2 regions of the Pseudoalteromonas sp. Angola-7 genome follow, and region 1 is predicted to be linked to the other one. Evidence: predicted binding sites of a transcription regulator. Region 1 holds the regulator's gene; the other holds the start of a gene.
The links. The regulator FliA, encoded in region 1, starts transcription of late flagellar genes. The targets are predictions, from matches to a motif close to CTAAAGNTNNNNNNNNNNNNGCCGATA.
Positions count from the first base shown of each region.

Region 2: pomA (flagellar motor protein PomA) is a predicted target of FliA. The motif match lies at 4,660-4,686, and genes of this name have one in related genera.

Region 1 covers NZ_JAQREL010000010.1:103,599-113,502, reverse strand. The annotation lists gene flhB (flagellar biosynthesis protein FlhB) at 1-210, shown strand, start outside; gene flhA (flagellar biosynthesis protein FlhA) at 416-2,527, shown strand; gene flhF (flagellar biosynthesis protein FlhF) at 2,550-4,025, shown strand; gene PSH50_RS14035 (MinD/ParA family protein) at 4,018-4,878, shown strand; gene PSH50_RS14030 (RNA polymerase sigma factor FliA) at 4,905-5,615, shown strand; gene cheY (chemotaxis response regulator CheY) at 5,657-6,040, shown strand; gene PSH50_RS14020 (protein phosphatase CheZ) at 6,056-6,823, shown strand; gene PSH50_RS14015 (chemotaxis protein CheA) at 6,839-9,046, shown strand; gene PSH50_RS14010 (chemotaxis response regulator protein-glutamate methylesterase) at 9,098-9,904, shown strand, end outside.
Region 2 covers NZ_JAQREL010000019.1:1,844-11,747, reverse strand. The annotation lists gene PSH50_RS19085 (hypothetical protein) at 1-1,133, opposite strand, end outside; gene dxs (1-deoxy-D-xylulose-5-phosphate synthase) at 1,326-3,188, opposite strand; gene ispA ((2E,6E)-farnesyl diphosphate synthase) at 3,291-4,178, opposite strand; gene PSH50_RS19070 (exodeoxyribonuclease VII small subunit) at 4,181-4,423, opposite strand; gene pomA (flagellar motor protein PomA) at 4,739-5,506, shown strand; gene PSH50_RS19060 (flagellar motor protein MotB) at 5,509-6,429, shown strand; gene PSH50_RS19055 (hypothetical protein) at 6,641-7,147, shown strand; gene PSH50_RS19050 (DNA topoisomerase III) at 7,193-9,133, shown strand; gene PSH50_RS19045 (M20 family metallopeptidase) at 9,156-9,904, opposite strand, start outside.

The DNA of each region.
Region 1 (9,904 bases):
GAAGTACCGATTGTAGAATCTCCTATGCTTACGCGGGCGCTTTATCATACTGCTGAAATAGGCCAACAGATCCCAGATCAGCTATTTACCGCTGTAGCGCAAGTTTTAGCCTATGTATTTCAGCTTAAACGCTTTAAAAAAGGTCGCGGAAAGCGCCCCATCCCTCTTAAGTCTAAACTGCCTATTCCGGATGATTTTAAATACGATTAGGGTAAGCTGAGCTAACCACACTTTACAGGGGCGCCTTGCCTAAATACCAACATGGGGCTGCAAATTCAAACCATAAAGCCCATTCGCTCTTGTCTCTCACTTGCTTTAAATTTTGTATCAATACTCAATGAATCTATTGCTGGCTCTATACTTGGAATAGTTATTGCAATTTCAGGCTAGTGTCAATTTATTGAATTGTAGAGTTATGGATTTTAAAGCGGTATTACAACAACTTAACAAAGATAAAAAAGAGTATGCCAAAGGTGTTGGCACACCGCTATTAGTACTTGCAGCGCTGGGTATGGTTATTTTACCGCTGCCGCCATTTCTTCTTGATATATTATTTTCATTTAATATTGCCCTTGCCTTAGTTGTTTTACTGGTGACTGTTTACACCATGAAACCCCTCGAATTTGGCATGTTTCCGGCGGTATTGTTAATCGCTACAATTATGCGTTTAGCACTAAATGTTGCCAGTACGCGCGTGGTGCTCCTTGAGGGTCACAACGGGGGTGATGCGGCTGGTAAAGTAATTGAAGCGTTTGGCTCAGTGGTTATTGGCGGAAACTACGCGGTAGGTTTAGTGGTGTTTTTAATTCTGATCATCATAAACTTTGTAGTAATAACCAAAGGTGCAGGGCGTATTTCTGAAGTATCGGCTCGTTTCACGCTAGATGCTATGCCGGGTAAGCAAATGGCGATAGATGCCGACTTAAACGCTGGCTTTATTAGTGCAGAGCAAGCACGTGAGCGCCGCAGCGAAGTAACCCGCGAAGCCGACTTTTACGGCTCTATGGATGGGGCGAGTAAGTTTGTAAAAGGCGATGCCATTGCCGGTATCGTGATATTAATTATTAATATTGTTGGCGGCTTATTTGTGGGCATGATCCAACATGACTTGAGCTTTAGCCGCGCAATGGAAGTATATACTTTACTTACCATTGGTGACGGCCTTGTGGCGCAGCTTCCTTCATTACTGCTCTCTATTGGTACTGCTATTGTTGTTACTCGCCAAAACGAATCACATAACATGGGTGAGCAATTTAAAGCCCAATTAGGTAACGAAAAATCATTATTTATCGCCTCAGGTATTTTAATCATTATGGGGTTAGTTCCGGGTATGCCTCATATTGCTTTTTTAAGTTTAGGCGCACTACTTGGCTACTTAGCTTACTTTACTCAGCAGCAAAAATTAAAAGCCGCTGCTCTAGCAGCCCAAGAGGCTGAAAGTGGTACCGTTGCCGGTACTGGTGTTGCAAACAAGCAAGAGCAAAAAGAGCTTGGATGGGACGATGTACAACAAATTGACGTTATTGGCTTAGAAGTTGGCTACAGGCTTATTCCGCTTGTTGACCAATCTCAAGGTGGTGAGCTGCTCAACCGAATTAAAGGGGTGCGTAAAAAGCTATCTCAGGAGCTTGGCTTTTTAGTACCGCCTGTACATATTCGCGATAACTTAGAGTTAGACCCTAATGCGTACCGTATTACCATGATGGGTGTTTCAAGTGGTGAGGGCGAACTCAAACATGGCGATGAACTGGCCATCAACCCAGGGCAAGTATTTGGCCCTATTAAAGGGGTTGAAACCAAAGACCCAGCATTTGGCTTAGATGCGGTGTGGATAAAGCCTGATCAAAAAGACGAAGCACAATCACTAGGTTACACCGTGGTTGACTCAGCCACTGTGGTAGCCACCCATATTAGCCAGTTATTAACTAACAGTGCCGCATTATTACTAGGCCATGAGGAGGTTCAAAACCTGCTTGATATGTTAGCTAAAAGCCATCCACGTTTAGTCGAAGGGTTAGTGCCAGAAGTACTACCACTGACAACCGTTGTAAAAGTACTGCAAAATTTATTAAACGAAGGTGTGGCTATTCGTGATATGCGCTCTATTGTTCAAACCCTTGTGGAGTACGGACCACGTAGCCAAGATGCAGATGTATTAACCGCTGCAGTGCGTATTTCGCTGCGCCGTTTAATCGTACAAGACGCTGTGGGCATGTCATCAGAAATCCCTGTCATAACCTTGGCGCCTGAGTTGGAACAGATGTTGCATCAGTCATTACAAAATGCAGGCGACGAAGGTGCCGGAATAGAACCAAGCCTTGCTGAGCGACTTCAAACATCATTAAACGAAGCGCATCAGAATCAAGAAATGGCCGGAGAACCTTCAATATTGCTAACGTCAGGAATGTTACGCACTGTGTTATCTCGTTTTGTTAAGTACACCATACCGGGTTTAAGGGTGATGTCTTATCAAGAGGTACCAGATGAAAGACAGATCAAGATTGTCAGCTCAGTAGGCCAACAATAAAGATTTTAACAGGGGTTGAACCATGAAGATTAAACGTTTTTTTGCCAAAGATATGCGCACCGCACTGAAAGAAGTTAAAGATGAGCTAGGTGTTGATGCCGTTATTATGTCGAACAAAAAACTCGCTAATGGTGTAGAAATTGTTGCCGCAGTAGATTACGACAAAGCAGCCCCTAAAGCCGCAGCGCAACCACAGGCAGCGCCTGCTCCGCAAAGAGCCGTGCAACAGCCTACTCATAACTTTGTAAAGCCAGAGCCTAAGCGTGCGCAACCTGAGCCACAAGCGGCAGTCGCCGATAGCTTACAAGCATTATTAGAGCGTCAGTCGCCACGCCCTCGCTCTCCTGAGCTAGCCTCTATGTTTTCGCAATCAGGTATTGATACGTCTGAGCATTACCAAGAGCCAGCACAGCCACGTACGACAAATATGTTTGCTCGCGAAAATGAAGCGCCAAAACGCATGCAAACCCAAGCAGACAGCCTAGGCTTTGATGACCTAGATCAAGATTTTGACGAGCTAGATGCGCCGGTTGCACCACGTAGCCAAACTAATAACAACGAAAGCGCCCAAATGAGCGCGATGCGTGATGAAATGAACGCAATTCGCCAGTTACTAGAACACCAAGTATCGGGTTTAATGCAGCAAGATATGGCACGTCGCGACCCTACACGTGCATGCATGATTGATCGGTTAGTTGGCATGGGAATAGATAAAGACGTTGCAGAGCAAATGGCGTGTTTTATTCCAGATGACGTATCGCGACAGCAAGGTTGGAGAGCATTATTGCAAATGGTTGAAGATCAAATGCAAACCACCAATAACGAAATTCTTCGCCAAGGGGGTGTGTATGCACTTGTTGGGCCTACTGGTGTAGGTAAAACAACCACAGTAGCTAAACTTGCCGCATTAGGCGCACAAAAGTATGGCGCCGACAAAGTTGCCCTAATCACCACTGATACATACAGAATTGGTGCGTATGAGCAGCTTGCAACGTATGGTCGTATTATTGGTTGTGGTGTTAAACAAGTAAAAGATGCCAATGAATTAGCTGAAGTTTTATATCATTTACGCAATAAGCGTCTAGTATTAATTGATACAGCGGGTATGAGCCAACGTGATTTACGCCTTACAGAGCAATTAAATACGTTAATGCGCAACCAGCGAGTAGATATACGTAGTTATTTGGTATTAAGTGCCACAGCACAAATAAATGTACTGCAAGAAACCGTAAGACATTTTAAAAAGGTTCAGCTAAGCGGTTGTATTTTCACTAAGTTAGATGAATCATTAAGTTTAGGTGAGATTATTAGTATAGCGATTCAAAATCGCCTTCCAATAGGGTATCTTACTAATGGTCAGCGTGTACCAGAAGATATTCGCGTTGCAAATGCTGAAAAACTAGTAAAAAAAGCTGAGCAATTGTATTTAAAAAGAGCAAAAGCACAACATTCAAGACACCAAGCAGTGGCGTCAAGCACAGTAGGGATGTATGATTAACACAGTATTAGATCAAGCAAGCGGCCTGCGCAAAATGAGTCAAAACAACAACAACGGCGTAAAAGTTATCGCTGTCACCGGCGGTAAAGGAGGGGTGGGTAAAACCAACGTCTCTTTAAATACTGCTATTGCTTTAGGGCAGCAGGGTAATCGTGTATTAGTATTAGATGCCGATTTAGGCCTAGCTAATTGTGATGTAATGCTAGGACTACGTGTTGAAAAAAACTTATCTCATGTCCTTTCAGGCGAGTGCGAACTTGACGAGATTTTAGTTGAAGGCCCAGGCGGTATTAAAATCGTGCCTGCTACATCAGGCTCGCAAAGTATGGTGGAGCTAACCCCATCTGAGCATGCTGGGTTAATTCGTGCCTTTAGTGAGCTTAATACCGAATTTGATATTTTAATTGTAGATACCGCCGCTGGTATTTCTGACATGGTGCTGAGTTTTTCTCGTGCAGCGCAAGATGTCATGGTGGTGGTGTGTGACGAGCCGACCTCTATTACTGATGCCTACGCGCTTATTAAAGTACTTAGCCGCGAGCATGGCGTTTATAAATTTAAAATTGTTGCAAACATGGTGCGCAGTATGCGCGAGGGCCAAGAGCTTTTTGCAAAGCTCTCTAAAGTAACAGACCGCTTTTTAGATGTGTCTATGGAGCTTGTTGCGACTATTCCATATGATGAAAATATGCGTAAATCTACGCGCAAACAAAAAGTAATTGTCGATCTTTTCCCTAATTCACCAGCAGCAGTCGCGTTTAAAACATTAGCGACAAAAGCAGTAAAATGGCCTATACCTAATCAACCTTCAGGACATTTAGAGTTTTTCATTGAGAAGCTAGTAAACGGCTGATTATGACAACATCGGTGAAAAGAGCTATGGGATATCAATCAACACAAAATTTAAATGTGATTGTTGAAAAACACGCGTCGCTTGTCAAAAAAGTGGCGTGCCATTTAATAGCTCGTCTTCCTCCTAGCGTTCAGCTTGATGACTTAATCCAATCGGGAATGATTGGCCTTATCGAGGCCTCAAAAAACTTTGATGCCAGTAAAGGGGCAAGCTTTGAAACGTTTGCTGGTATTCGTATTCGCGGCGCTATGCTTGATGAAATGCGCAGAGGGGATTGGGCACCACGTTCGGTGCACCGCAAAAGCCGATTAGTAGCCGAAACCATCACAGAATTAGAAAATAGCTTAAATAGAGAACCAAAAGATACTGAAGTAGCTGAAAAACTTGATATTTCGCTAGAAGAATACCATCATATTTTAAATGATGTTAATTCCAGTAAAGTGCTTGGTATAGAAGACCTAGGGGTAGATGAAGATGTTATTAGCCCTGCAGGTCAAGATTTAGCGCTAGACAAACCATTTAATAATGTTAAAAATGAACGGTTTAATAATTCATTGTTAGAGGCAATAAAGTCTTTACCAGAGCGAGATGCAATGGTGCTTTCTTTGTATTACAACGATGAAATGAATTTAAAAGAAATTGGGCATATACTCGATGTAAGTGAATCGCGTGTAAGTCAGATACATGGTCAGGCGATGATTAAGCTCAAAGCAAAAATCAATGACTGGATAAACTAGTAGTAAGTAAATTATAGGTTAAGACCTCACCGGAGGATGTTTTGGATAAAAACATGAAAATTCTTGTTGTTGATGATTTCTCTACAATGAGACGTATTATAAAAAATCTGTTGCGTGACCTAGGGTTCACGAATGTTCAAGAAGCTGACGATGGTTCTACAGCATTACCTATGTTGCAAAATCAGGTTTTTGACTTTGTTGTAACCGATTGGAACATGCCAGGCATGCAGGGTATTGACTTGCTAAGAGCCATTAGAGCTGACGAAAAATTAAAACATATTCCGGTTTTAATGGTGACGGCAGAAGCTAAAAAAGAACAAATAATAGCGGCAGCGCAAGCAGGTGTTAATGGCTATATTGTTAAGCCATTTACTGCTGGTACTTTGAAAACTAAATTAGAAAAAGTGTTTGAACGCTTAGGTTAATGAGAGGAGAGGCTTATGTCAGCACCAGCTGCGCCTCAAATTACTTTAGAACAAGCTCGTCAGCTCGTCGTTTTTTTAGAAAACGGTGAGCAAGATAAAGCAGATCAATTAATTTTAGATACTGCCTCTCAAGAGCAATCGCAGCTTTTTGCTGAAGTAGGTAAGTTAACACGCCAATTACACGAAGCCCTTAAAAGCTTTGAACTTGATACGCGTTTAACCGATTTAACCACTGATGCAATACCGGATGCGAAAAAGCGCTTAAACTATGTCATGGAAATGACAGAAAATGCAGCTAATAAGACAATGGATGCGGTCGAAGCAAGCCTTCCTATTGCGCAGCAGCTAGCAGATGAAATTGCACATATTAAGCCTACTTGGGATAGGCTTATGAACCGCGAAATAGAGCTGGGCGAGTTTAAAACCTTATGCCACAGCATCGACAAGTTTATGAACAGCTCTCATCATAAAACCGATGAGTTGCAAACTTTAATGACCAATGTACTAATGGCGCAGGATTTTCAAGATTTAACTGGCCAGGTTATCCGCCGTGTAATTGAATTAGTCAGAGAAGTAGAAGAAAGTTTAATCCACCTTTTAACAGCATTTGCTGCACAAGATGACAGCATTGTTGAAAGTAAAGAACAACAAGAAACAGAAGAACTGGTTGCCGCACAAACATTAGCAGGTCCTGAAGGCCCTATTATTGATAAAGAGTCGCGAAATGATGTTGTATCTGACCAAGACGAGGTCGATGACCTATTATCAAGTTTGGGCTTCTAAGAGGAGAGTAACTGCATGAGCTTTGAAGTCGATGAAGATATTTTACAAGACTTTCTTGTAGAGGCTGGAGAAATCCTAGAGCTTTTATCTGAACAGTTAGTTGAGCTAGAAAATAACCCAGAAGATACTGAGTTACTAAATGCTATTTTTAGGGGCTTTCATACCGTAAAAGGGGGGGCAGGCTTTTTAGCTATGACTGAGCTTGTTGATGCCTGTCATGGTGCTGAAAACGTATTTGATCTCTTACGCCAAGGGGTTAGAACTGTTAATTCAGAATTAATGGATGTGATTTTACAAGCACTAGATACCATTAATGAAATGTTTGCCACTATTCAAAACCGCGAACAGCCAGACCCAGCAGACCCTCAATTACTAGAAACCCTTCACAAACTTGGTCAACCGCCTACGGATGACGAGCTTACTGAAACAGCCCCCGAAGTTGTTGAACAAGAACCCGCAGCTCCCGTTAGCGCAACAGATGATGAAGACCCATTTGCATTTGATGAACTATTTGATGTGGCAGGTTCAAGCCCTTCAGCAGATAGCACGCAAATTGATGAAATTACAGAAGATGAATTTGAAAGCTTACTCGATGAGCTACACGGCAAAGGGCAAAGCCCAGTGTCGCAACCAAGTGCAGAGCCAGATTCAAGTTCAGATATTACCGATGATGAATTTGACAGTTTATTAGATGAATTACACGGTGTAGGTAGTTTTGGTCCGGTTGCAGGAGATACTTCAAGCAGTGAGCCAGAAGTAAAACACACAGCACCACCAGCGGCTGTTACAAATGATAGCGGTGATGATGAAATCAGCGATGATGAATTTGAGGCACTGCTTGATGAATTGCATGGTAAAGGTGCCGCACCAGAATCAAAAGAAGCTGACACACCTGCACCGCAGCCACCTAAGGCTGCACCTGTAGCACAAACGCCAGCAAAACCTACGCCAGCACCTGCAGTAAAACAAGCTCCGGCGGCAAAAGCCGCTGCGCCTACACCTAAAGTGGCTGAAAAACCAGCGAGTAGCGCTGCACCTAAAAAAGCTACGCCTCCACCTGCTGAAACCACAGTACGTGTTGATACAAAGCGTTTAGATCAAATAATGAATATGGTTGGCGAGTTGGTATTAGTACGAAATAGGTTGGTCAGTTTAGCGACCAATACAGACAGTGAAGCGATGGGTAAGGCGATATCAAATCTTGATGTGGTCACTGCTGATATTCAAGGTGCAGTAATGCAAACGCGAATGCAGCCTATCAAAAAAGTGTTTGGCCGATTCCCTCGCGTAGTACGTGACTTAGCCCGTAGCTTAAATAAAGAAATTGATTTACAGCTTGTAGGTGAAGAAACCGATTTAGATAAAAACTTAGTTGAGGCACTGGCCGATCCGTTGGTGCATTTAGTACGAAACTCAGTTGACCACGGAATTGAAATGCCAGCAGCGCGTGAAGCTGCGGGTAAGCCTAGAACTGGTAACGTTACATTATCGGCTTCGCAAGAAGGCGACCATATTTTGTTAACCATTAAAGATGATGGTGCAGGTATGGATGCGGAAAAACTGAAAAAAATAGCGATCAGTAAAGGCGTTATTGATCATGATCAGGCAAGTCGCTTAACAGATACAGAAGCGTATAACTTAATATTTGCACCAGGCTTTTCGACCAAAGAAGAGATATCTGATATTTCTGGCCGTGGCGTAGGCATGGATGTAGTAAAAACTAAAATTACGCAGCTTAATGGCTCTGTGAGTATACAGTCAGAGTTGGGCGTAGGGACTATTTTAGAGATAAAAGTACCATTAACACTGGCTATTTTACCTACGCTGATGGTTATTGTTGGTGAGCAAACGTTTGCGTTACCACTTGCTGGTGTGAGTGAAATATTCCACTTAGATTTAACCAAAACCAATGTGGTAGATGGTCAGCTTACAATTATTGTTCGTAAAAAAGCGATACCGCTATTTTACTTAGAGCATTGGTTAGTTAAAGGTGCTGATTGTTCTCAGCGAAAAGCGCAAGGTCATGTGGTAATTGTACAAATAGGTACTCAGCAAGTTGGCTTTGTGGTTGATTCATTAATTGGCCAAGAAGAAGTTGTTATTAAGCCTCTTGATGCGTTATTACAAGGTACGCCTGGAATGGCTGGTGCAACAATTACATCTGACGGTGGTATTGCGCTGATTCTGGATGTACCTAATATGCTTAAGCATTACGCAGGGTAAAATGTAGGCATACCTGTGTATGCCTATACATAAATTTAATAAGAGAGCGCAATGGCCGTAAAAGTTTTAGTTGTTGACGATTCCAGTTTTTTTCGCCGTCGAGTGAGCGAAATCCTTGAACAAGACAGCGGTATCGAAGTAATAGGCTTTGCTGTTAACGGTAGAGAAGCCGTAGAAAAAACAGCGCAGTTACGTCCAGATATGATCACCATGGATGTAGAAATGCCTGTGCTTGATGGTATTAGCGCAGTTAAAGAAATTATGGGGAGTAACCCAACGCCAATACTTATGTTTTCTTCATTAACTCGCGACGGTGCAACCGCAACTTTAGATGCACTTGATGCCGGAGCTATGGACTTTTTACCGAAAAAGTTTGAAGACATTGCACGAAATAACGAAGATGCAATCAAGTTATTGCAAGCTAAAGTGAAGGAAATTGGTCGCAGGCAAGCACCGCGCCCTGTTAGGCCATTAACATCAAGTAAGACTACTGCTCCATCTGCAAGCAAACTTGCCACAACAAGCTCATCGCTTAAACAACCTGATAGAAGCTTTCAACGTGCTGCCCCAGTGCAGACAACAACTACACCCAGTATGCCCACGCGTGCCAGCGGTAAACACTATCAAATAGTGGCTATTGGCACTTCAACTGGCGGGCCAGTTGCTTTACAAACCATATTAACCCAATTACCTGCTCACTTTGCTCACCCTATTTTGTTAATTCAGCACATGCCGGCAGCATTTACGCCTGCGTTTGCGGCACGTTTAAATAGCCTTTGCAAAATACGCGTTAAAGAAGCGCAACAAGGTGACAGGCTAGAAGCCGGCACAGCCTACTTAGCACCTGGTGGACAGCAA
Region 2 (9,904 bases), on a different contig from region 1:
TCAGTACTATCTGATATATCAGCCATTGAGCTTTGAGTTAGCGTGTTAGTAATTGACTCTGGCTTAGTAGACGCAGTACTTAAATCGGGCGCTATATCGCCACTTTCACCGGCAAATATATTACTAAACACTAAAATTGTATCGTTTGATTTTTCGGCCACACGTAAATCGCTACCCTCAAGGGTAATATCTACAGGGTTGCCTAGCATAGTCGCAGGGCCTGAAATACTGCGTGCAACAGATGTATTACCTTGCGCAGTAGAGGCATTATTAATAACAAAAAGCGCGCCATCGGTAGCATCTGATGCGTTACCAACATCCGATAAAATAAGTTTATTGGTGGTTTCATCATAAACAATGCCGTGAATATTTACCGATATTTGCACACCATCGGCATCGCTTGGTGTAATAGTACGACTTGGCATAGCGGTAAATTCACCGCTTACAAAATTATCATAAACCGCGACATCACCGTTGGTAAGTGCTACATAAAGTCGGTCGTTTACGTGGTCATAATCAACATCCCACGGGGCGGCTTCGGTAACAGTGGTAGCAAGCGGCGCGGCATCTCCCGCTGCAGCACTGCCAAATGTGGTAATTTGCATGGCACCAAAATCAGCTATAAATATCAGCCCGCTATTTTTTGCAATCGCTATGCCCTTAGGATTAACCAGTGTAGTTGCAGGGCCTGTAATTTCACGGTCTTGATTAGTACTAAAGCTTGCACCATCATCGCGATTGGCAAGTTGGCATATAGTTTTAATGCTACCATTTTCGCTGTCGCTTGCTTGTATTAAATTACCGAGGCTATCAAAGGCTACGCCTTCATTTGCAGTGGTATTAAAGGTTTTTAATTTGGCAGCGTTCTGGTTTATTAAATCAACAGTGCCTGCGTTTTGCTCACCGTTATTAGCTAAAATAAACGTGGCAGCACTAAAGCCGGGGTTACCGTTTGTGCCATCGCTTCCATCTTGACCATCTACTCCCGGCGTACCGGCTAAACCGTTTTCTCCATCATCACCGCTACACCCTGAAATACCAAGTACTATTCCAAGCGCTAATGCTGAAAAACAAAGGGGGCGTTTAAGTGAACTGTTTTGTGTATGAAAGTGAGTTAAATTAGCTTTTTTCATCATTTTTACCTTTTAATATTCCATCAAATGAAAGTAAATAACGTGCCTGTTTATACTCCTCAGTACGTACTATTTACTGTGTTAACCTCATAGGGGTAACGCGTAGAAATACACATTGGATGCAAAAATTTAAAAATAAAAAACAAAAAAGGAGCCATCAGGCTCCCTTTAAAAACTAGCTAGCAAAAATAATTAAGCGATAAACGATTTTATTGAATTTAAAATGCCTTGTTCGCCTAAGCCCATTTCATCGTGCATTTGCGCTTGTGTGCCGTGCTTAATAAATTCATCAGGAATACCTAAGTTAAGCACCTTTAGGTTGGCTTTTTGCGCTGCTAAATATTCATTAACCGCTGAGCCTGCGCCACCACAAATAGCGTTGTCTTCAAGCGTTACTATTACATCATGAGTTTGGCTAAGCTCATCTAATAAACTTGTATCAAGTGGCTTAATAAAGCGCATATTAACTAGCGTTGCACCTAGCTCACTTGCAGCAAGTTGCGCGTTTTCAAGCAAAGTACCAAAGGATAAAATAGCAATTTTAGCGCCTTGTTTAACGGTATTGGCTTTGCCTATTTCTAGTAGCGTCATTTCGCTTTGAATATCGGCAGTACCGGCACTACCACGAGGGTAGCGAACTGCTACAGGGCAATTAGCCCTATAACCGGTATAAAGCATATGGCGGCACTCGTTAGTATCACTTGGGGCCATAATAACCATGTTTGGAATACAGCGCATAAAGCTTAAGTCGTACGCACCTTGGTGTGTTTCGCCGTCGGCGCCTACAATACCAGCGCGGTCTATAGCAAAAAGCACAGGTAAGTTTTGCAGTGCAACATCGTGGATAAGTTGATCATACGCACGTTGTAAAAAGCTCGAGTAAATAGCTACAACGGGTTTTAACCCTTCACAGGCAAAACCGGCGGCCAATGTGACAGCGTGCTGCTCTGCTATGGCTACATCGAAATACTGCTCTGGGTGCTCTTTTGAAAAACGCACCATACCTGAGCCTTCACGCATTGCCGGCGTAATAGCCATTAATTTTTTATCTTGCTCGGCCATATCACACAACCAATCACCAAACACCTTAGAGAAAGTGGCGGCACCAGGTTTAGATTTAGGTAAGCTTGATGTATTAGGGTCAAACTTTGGCACACCGTGATAGCCAATAGGATCAGCTTCTGCGGGTTTATAGCCTTTTCCTTTTTGGGTTTTTATATGTAAAAGCTGAGGCCCTTTTAAATTACGCATATTACGCAGTGTATCTACGAGCATATTTACATCGTGGCCATCAATTGGGCCAATGTAATTAAGACCTAGTTCTTCAAAAAAGGTACCTGGAATAACCATTCCTTTTAGGTGCTCTTCTACTTTACTGGCAAGCTCTTTAACAGGAGGCACGCCAGAGAGTAACTTCTTACTGCCTTCGCGAATGTTTGTGTAAAAGCTGCCAGATAAAATACGCGCAAAGTGATTAGTTAACGCACCGACGTTTTCAGAAATCGACATTTCGTTATCATTTAAAATGATTAACATGTCAGATTTTACATCGCCTAAGTGGTTCATGGCTTCAAATGCCATACCTGCTGTAATGGCGCCATCGCCTATAACGGCAACAGTTTTACGGCCTTTGCCTTCTTTTTGAGCCGCAATAGACATACCAAGTGCAGCCGAAATAGAGGTACTTGAATGGCCTACGCTAAAGGTATCGTATTGGCTTTCTTCACGAAAAGGGAATGGATGTAATCCGTCTTTTTGACGAATTGTATGCATTAAATCGCGTCGCCCCGTTAAAATTTTATGCGGGTACGCTTGATGGCCTACATCCCATACAAGGCGATCTTCTGGTGTGTTATACACATAATGTAGAGCAACGGTAAGCTCAACAGTTCCTAAACCAGACGCTAAATGGCCGCTACTTTGCGAAACAGAGTTGAGTAAATAGTCTCGTAACTCGTTGCTAAACGCAGGGAGTTTATCTTGCGCTATATCGCGTAAGTGGGCTGGTTCGTCAACCAAGTTAAGTAATGGATACTTGCTACTATCAAGTGTCATGGTATTTATTTTATCCTTCGCTAACACCGGTGCTAACTTATTAGTTGTTACCGCTGTTGAGTAATAATGTCAGTGCTAAATGGCAATACGTATATGTAACACTCAATGGTCACGTTTAATCAGGTAGTTTGCCAGCGCCGCTAGAACAGAGGTATCAGCATCTATTTTGTTTAATGCTTGATGCGCTTGCTCTATTAAATTTTGCGCCATTTGCTTGGCACCTTGCATACCTAATAGGGCCGGATAAGTTGCTTTATTAGCAGCTAAATCAGAGCCTTGTGGCTTACCTAAAGTAAATGTGTCACCTTCAACATCTAAAATGTCGTCGTGCACTTGAAATGCCAGCCCTATAGCATACCCAAAAACACTTAAGTTTTCTAAGGTTTGTTTGTCTGCTTTTTCGCTACATAATGCACCCAATGTAATGGCACAGTTGATTAAGGCACCCGTTTTTAATCTATGAATTCGTTCAAGCTGTTGTACTGTAATCACTTTATCTGTGGCTGCAATATCTAGCCCTTGACCGCCGACCATGCCTTCAAGCCCCGATGCTTTAGCCAGTGCGCTGATCATTTTTACTTGTGTTGATGCGCTGCAGGTAAAATTGTGAGCCGAGATAAGTTCAAAGGCTAATGTTTGTAGTGCATCGCCTGCTAAAATTGCATGCGCATCGTCAAACTCTATATGGCAAGTTGGGCGTCCACGGCGAAGGTCGTCATCATCCATGGCTGGTAAATCATCGTGCACCAACGAGTAGCTATGAATACACTCAATAGCAGCAGCAAGAATATCTAAATCTTGCTTATTAGCTCCAAGCATTTCACCACTTGCGTAGACTAAAAAGGGGCGTAAACGCTTGCCACCGTTAAATAAGCCGTACTGCGTAGCTTCTTTTACTGTGTGTGCGGTATCAAGGGGTTGATCAAAGTACTGTTGCAGGGTCTTTACGACATCTTGTTGAGCACATTCTATTTTTTCTTGTATGCTCACGGTTATTCCATATCGTTGTTAAATGAAGTAAGCGCTGCTTTTACGTCATTACCCATCAAAATAGACACTTTTTGTTCTGCTTGTTGTAACTTACCCGTTGAGGCGTTAGCTAAGGCTATACCACGCTCAAATTGCTTTAACGACTGTTCAAGCGATAAATCACCTTGTTCCATTTCACCGACAATGGTTGATAGTTCTTCGAGTGCTTGTTCAAAACTTAGGTTTTCAGGTTTTTTAGTCGCCATGTTTAATTTCAGCCAGCATGATAAATTTAGGAGCCAATTTTAGGGGGAATGCTAAACTAGGTCAAAGGATGATCGTTGTTTTTTGAGTTATATCAGTTTAAATCGCATTTTTACCATGTATAAGATGCGTATTAGTGCTCACTGTGTACAATAAAATTAATCAGTCGCTAGGCGAGTAGGGTATCTTGATCTAAAATTAGGCCAAACACAGTGTTTTACACTTTTTTCAAAAATGGCTTAAGTATTTCAGTATCTTGCCGATAAGCAGTTAATAATAAAAGTTTGAATAACAAAGTATAATACTTTGGAGGAAATGTGGATTTAGCAACCATAATTGGGATCCTTGGCGCAATTGGTTTAATTGTCATGTCCATGTTTATGAGTAGTAGCGGTGAAATGGGGATGTTTGCCGATGCGCCTTCTAGTGTAATTGTATTTGGTGGCTCACTATTTATTGTGTTATCAAACTTTACCTTGTCGCAGTTCTTGGGCATAGGTAAGGTTGTTGGTAAAGCATTTATGTTTAAAATCGAATCGCCAGAAGAGCTGATTGAAAAAGCAGTTGAACTTGCTGATTCAGCCCGTAAAGGGGGGTTTTTAGCCCTCGAAGAAGCCGAAATACCAAACCCTTTTATGCGCAAAGGTGTAGATATGCTCGTTGATGGCCACGATGCTGATGTAGTTCGTGCCACGCTTCAAAAAGACATTTCTTTAACCACAACTCGTCACGAACTGGGCGCCGGTTTATTTAAGTCACTTGCCGATATAGCCCCAGCAATGGGTATGATAGGAACGTTAATAGGCTTAGTTGCTATGTTATCTAACATGGATGACCCTAAAGCCATTGGCCCCGCAATGGCGGTGGCATTATTAACTACTTTATATGGTGCATTTTTAGCAAATGTAGTGGCTATTCCTATTCAGGTAAAACTGGAGCTTCGTAAAGACGAAGAAGCCATGAATCAGCGTCTAATACTGGATGCTATTTTAGGTATTCAAGATGGCCAAAACCCGAAAGTAATTGAAGGTATTTTGAAAAACTACCTTGCTGAGTCTAAGCGCAAAGTAGATACCGAGGAGTAACCATGTCTGATCAAGAGTGCAAATGCCCACCCCCAGGTCTGCCTGCTTGGATGGGAACATTTGCCGACTTAATGTCGCTTTTAATGTGCTTTTTTGTACTTTTGCTCGCGTTTTCAGAAATGGATGTACTTAAATTTAAGCAAATAGCAGGCTCGATGAAGTTTGCATTTGGTGTGCAAAACAAAATAGAAGTAAAAGATATCCCTAAAGGGACCTCGGTTATTGCTATGGAATTTACCCCTGGTAAGCCTGAACCTACCCCGATAGAAACCATTCAGCAACAAACCGTTGAAATGACCCAGCAAATGTTAGAATTTCAAGCGGGTGATGAAAGCTCTGCTGGTGGTAGACAAGAGCAACGTGGCGATAAACGTGGTGGCGAGTCACGTAGTACATCGCAGCAGCAATCTTCAGAGCAAGCAACTTCAGCCGCCGATCAAGAACAAACTAACGAGTTAGTAAAAAAAATAGCGCAACAGCTCGAAAAACAAATTATCGATGGTGCAATCGAGCTTGAATCTTTAGGGCAGCAAATCATTATTCGTATCCGTGAAAATGGCTCATTTCCCTCTGGCAGTGCTTTTTTACAACCTAAGTTTAAGCCCATAATTCAAGATATTGGTGAGTTATTAAAAGATGTACCTGGAGAAATTACGGTATCGGGTCACACCGATGATTTTCAGGTTTCTAACGAGTTATATATTAATAACTGGGACTTATCGTCAAAGCGTGCTGTAGCAGTCGCAAGCGAATTACAAACGGTACAAGGGTTTGATAAAAACCGCATGATGGTAGTAGGGCGTGCTGATACTCGTCCACTTGTGCCGAATGATTCAAACGAAGATAGGCGTAGAAATCGCCGAGTAGAAATATCAATCTTACAAGGTAAGGCTAAAGAGTCAGACCCTATTGATGTGCGCTAGGCGAGTAGCGGGCGCTAATTTTTCTAATTAAGTTTCTTTTTAAGGTACTTGATCACCAAAGTATCTTGGCAAGCTCATTATTTTAGCTTAAAGTACATTTCCTTAACATATGTAATGGATGCGCTGTGAAAGTTATAATTAAATATTGTGATATGCCAGGTAATGGTGATGGTACCGACGACGATACAAAAGAAAAATAAGGTAAAACATTTTGCCTGATTGGTTTTTGTATTTCGTTAGTATTTTAAGTAAAAGCTGGGTCTTTATGCTAAGCCCGGCTCTTTTTATATTTTTTATATTTAAAGATTACTTAGCCTTTAGATTTGCATTACTGACCGTCGCTTTTTTCTTCTTTGGGGGGATAACAGCCTCTAGCTTGAGAGAGTTTGACGATATTTATATCTATCGTTATTTAGTTTGGGCGGCTACCGATATTATATGGATGGCGTTAATAGCTTATTGGGGCATAAAAGATAAAGTTTATTTATGGCAATGCGTTATTGGTCAGTTAGTGGTTATTGGCGCACCTATACTACAATTATTCAGATTAGTTGACCGTCACCTTTGGGATTTAGCGTACAGCACCATTATTTACAAAACGTTAATGCCCTTTATCAACATTGGCACCGTCATAGTGTGTTATTTACCTTTAATTATGCTTTTCGCTAAAAAAAGTAATTCCCCCTCAAAAATAGAAAGCGCTCCACCTTCTAAATAGCTGTGCTAAACTACTGTTCATATAAACAGTTAATGAGCAACTCCCATGAAACTCTATATCGCAGAAAAGCCATCACTTGGCAGAGCTATTGCTGATGCATTGCCAAAACCACATAAAAAACACGATGGTTATATAGAAGTGGCTAATGGTGACTGTGTCTCGTGGTGTATAGGGCACTTACTTGAGCAAGCTGAACCTGATGATTATGATGCGCGTTTTAAAAAGTGGCAATTTGAACACCTTCCCATAGTGCCACAGCAATGGCAGCTCAAGGCAAAAACGAAAACGCGTAAGCAATTAACTATTTTAAAAAAGCTAATTAAGCAGGCATCAGTACTCGTGCATGCGGGGGATCCCGATCGCGAAGGCCAATTGTTGGTTGATGAAGTCATAGAGCAAGCCAAAATAAGTAAAACCAAAAAGCAAAGCATTCAGCGTTTACTTATAAGTGATTTAAATTTAGCGGCGGTAAAAAAAGCGCTTACTACTATGCGTTCAAATCGTGAATTTATTCCGCTTAGTGTGTCGGCGCTTGCGCGTTCACGTGCAGATTGGCTATTTGGTATGAACCTTACGCGTGCTTATACGCTGGCGGGACAAAAAGCAGGCTTTGGCAATGTGTTGTCGGTGGGTCGCGTACAAACCCCAATTTTAGGTTTAGTGGTTAACCGGGATAACGAAATAGCTAACTTTGTGTCAAAACCATTTTATGAAGTGTTGGCGCATTTAATAACTCCTGAGCAGCAAAGCTTTGTGGCCAAGTGGGTACCAAGCAAAGCCTGCGAGCCGTACCAAGATGAAGAGGGCCGTGTTTTAAATAATGCATTAGCCGAAAACGTCGCCTCGCGAATAGCGAATCAACCAGGCGAGGTTACAGCACTTGAACAAAAACAAAAAAAACAAAGCGCGCCGCTGCCTTATAATTTATCGGCACTGCAAATAGATGCTGCAAAGGCATATGGTATGGCAGCCCAGCAAGTACTCGATATTTGCCAAACGCTTTATGAGCGTCATAAGTTAATTACTTACCCTCGTTCTGATAATCGTTATTTGCCTAAAGAGCATCATTTAGATGCGCCTGCAATTTTAAAAGCAATTGCAGCTAATGGCGGTCAAAACACTGAGTTTGTGAATGGGGCAGACGCTAAAAAACGCAGCAAATGTTTTAACGATGCAAAAGTGGCTGCACACCATGCAATTGTACCTACCGCCAAACAACTAAAAGCAGCGACTTTGGCGCCTGATGAAGCAAAAGTATATCAACTTATTAGCAGGCATTACTTAATTCAGTTTTACCCCGATTATATTTATAACGAAACTAAAGTAGAGGTAACAATTGCGGGAGGTTTATTTAAAGCCAATGCAAAGCAAGATGTAAGCCTAGGATTTAAGGTATTAATGGGCAAAGCCGAGCTAAAAGATGAAGCAACCTTGCCTCCTTTAACAAAAGGCATGGCGCTTAACTGCACTAAAGGTGAAGTGGTAGAAAAACACACTACGCCACCGTCCCATTTTACTGATGCAACATTGCTAAGTGCCATGACCGGCATTAGTCGTTATGTAAAAGATTCACAAATTAAAAAAATACTCAAAGAGACCGATGGGCTAGGAACAGAGGCAACCCGTGCAGGCATTATTGAATTATTATTTAGGCGTCGTTTTTTAAAGCGCGAAGGTAAATCAATTAAAGCTACACAAACAGGCTTGGCACTTATTAGTGTTTTACCAGAGGGCTTAGCTAGCCCCGATTTGACCGCTAAATGGGAGGCGAGTTTAGGCAACATTGCTCAACAAGCAATGAGCTACCAACAATTTTTACAACCACTGCTGGTGGAGCTTGAAGGTTTTGTACAACAAGCAGCTAGTTGTGATAGCCATGTATTTTCAAAGCTACCTAAAACACCACCTAAAAAGCGCTTTGCTAAGGGTGGTAAAAAAGCAGCATTTAAAAAATCAAATTATAAAAAGAGCTCAGCAACCACTTAATCGCTGAGCTCTCAAATACGGCTTATTTTTTATTAAATAATGCGACTGCAGCGTTACTCATGGCTTTTATACCGGTCGGTAATGCTACTTTATAATCTGGCGCAAATTTACTTGAGTGTAATGAAGGAAGTGTTTGGTTACTTTTCATCGCATTTGTATATTGCTGCTGGTTTACTCCACCTAACCAAAATAACGTAATAGGAATGTTTTCATCAGTTCTACCGTACAGTCCAAAATCTTCACCAGCCATAACCGCTTTTGTCTCAAGTACATTAGTTTCGCCAATTGCATCAGCAATAGCACTCCTAACAATATTAGTTTGCTGAGGGTTATTGTAAGTAGATGGAATAGATTCATCTTCATGAACGTGAACAACAGGGTAGTGTGACTCAGTAAGGCCAGCACTTTGAGCAATACCCGCTGTAATACGTTTTATTGCTGCTATTTGCGCCGTACGTACCTCTGGGTTGTAGCTTCTAAGCGTAAGCTGTAGTTTTACTTCATCTGAAATCACATTATGCTTTGAGCCACCATGAATAGAACCCACAGTCACAACGGAAGGCTCAAGTGGAGAAAGCTCGCGGCTTGTGATTGTTTGTAATGCTAATACCGTACGCGCCGCAATAACTACAGGGTCTACGGTAGTGTGTGGGTAGGCGCCGTGTCCGCCTTTACCTTTTATAGTTATATCTACTGAATCAACACTTGCCATGGTGTATTCATTTTTCATTGATACCTTACCCGCAGGCACGCTGGCACTAACATGCAGCG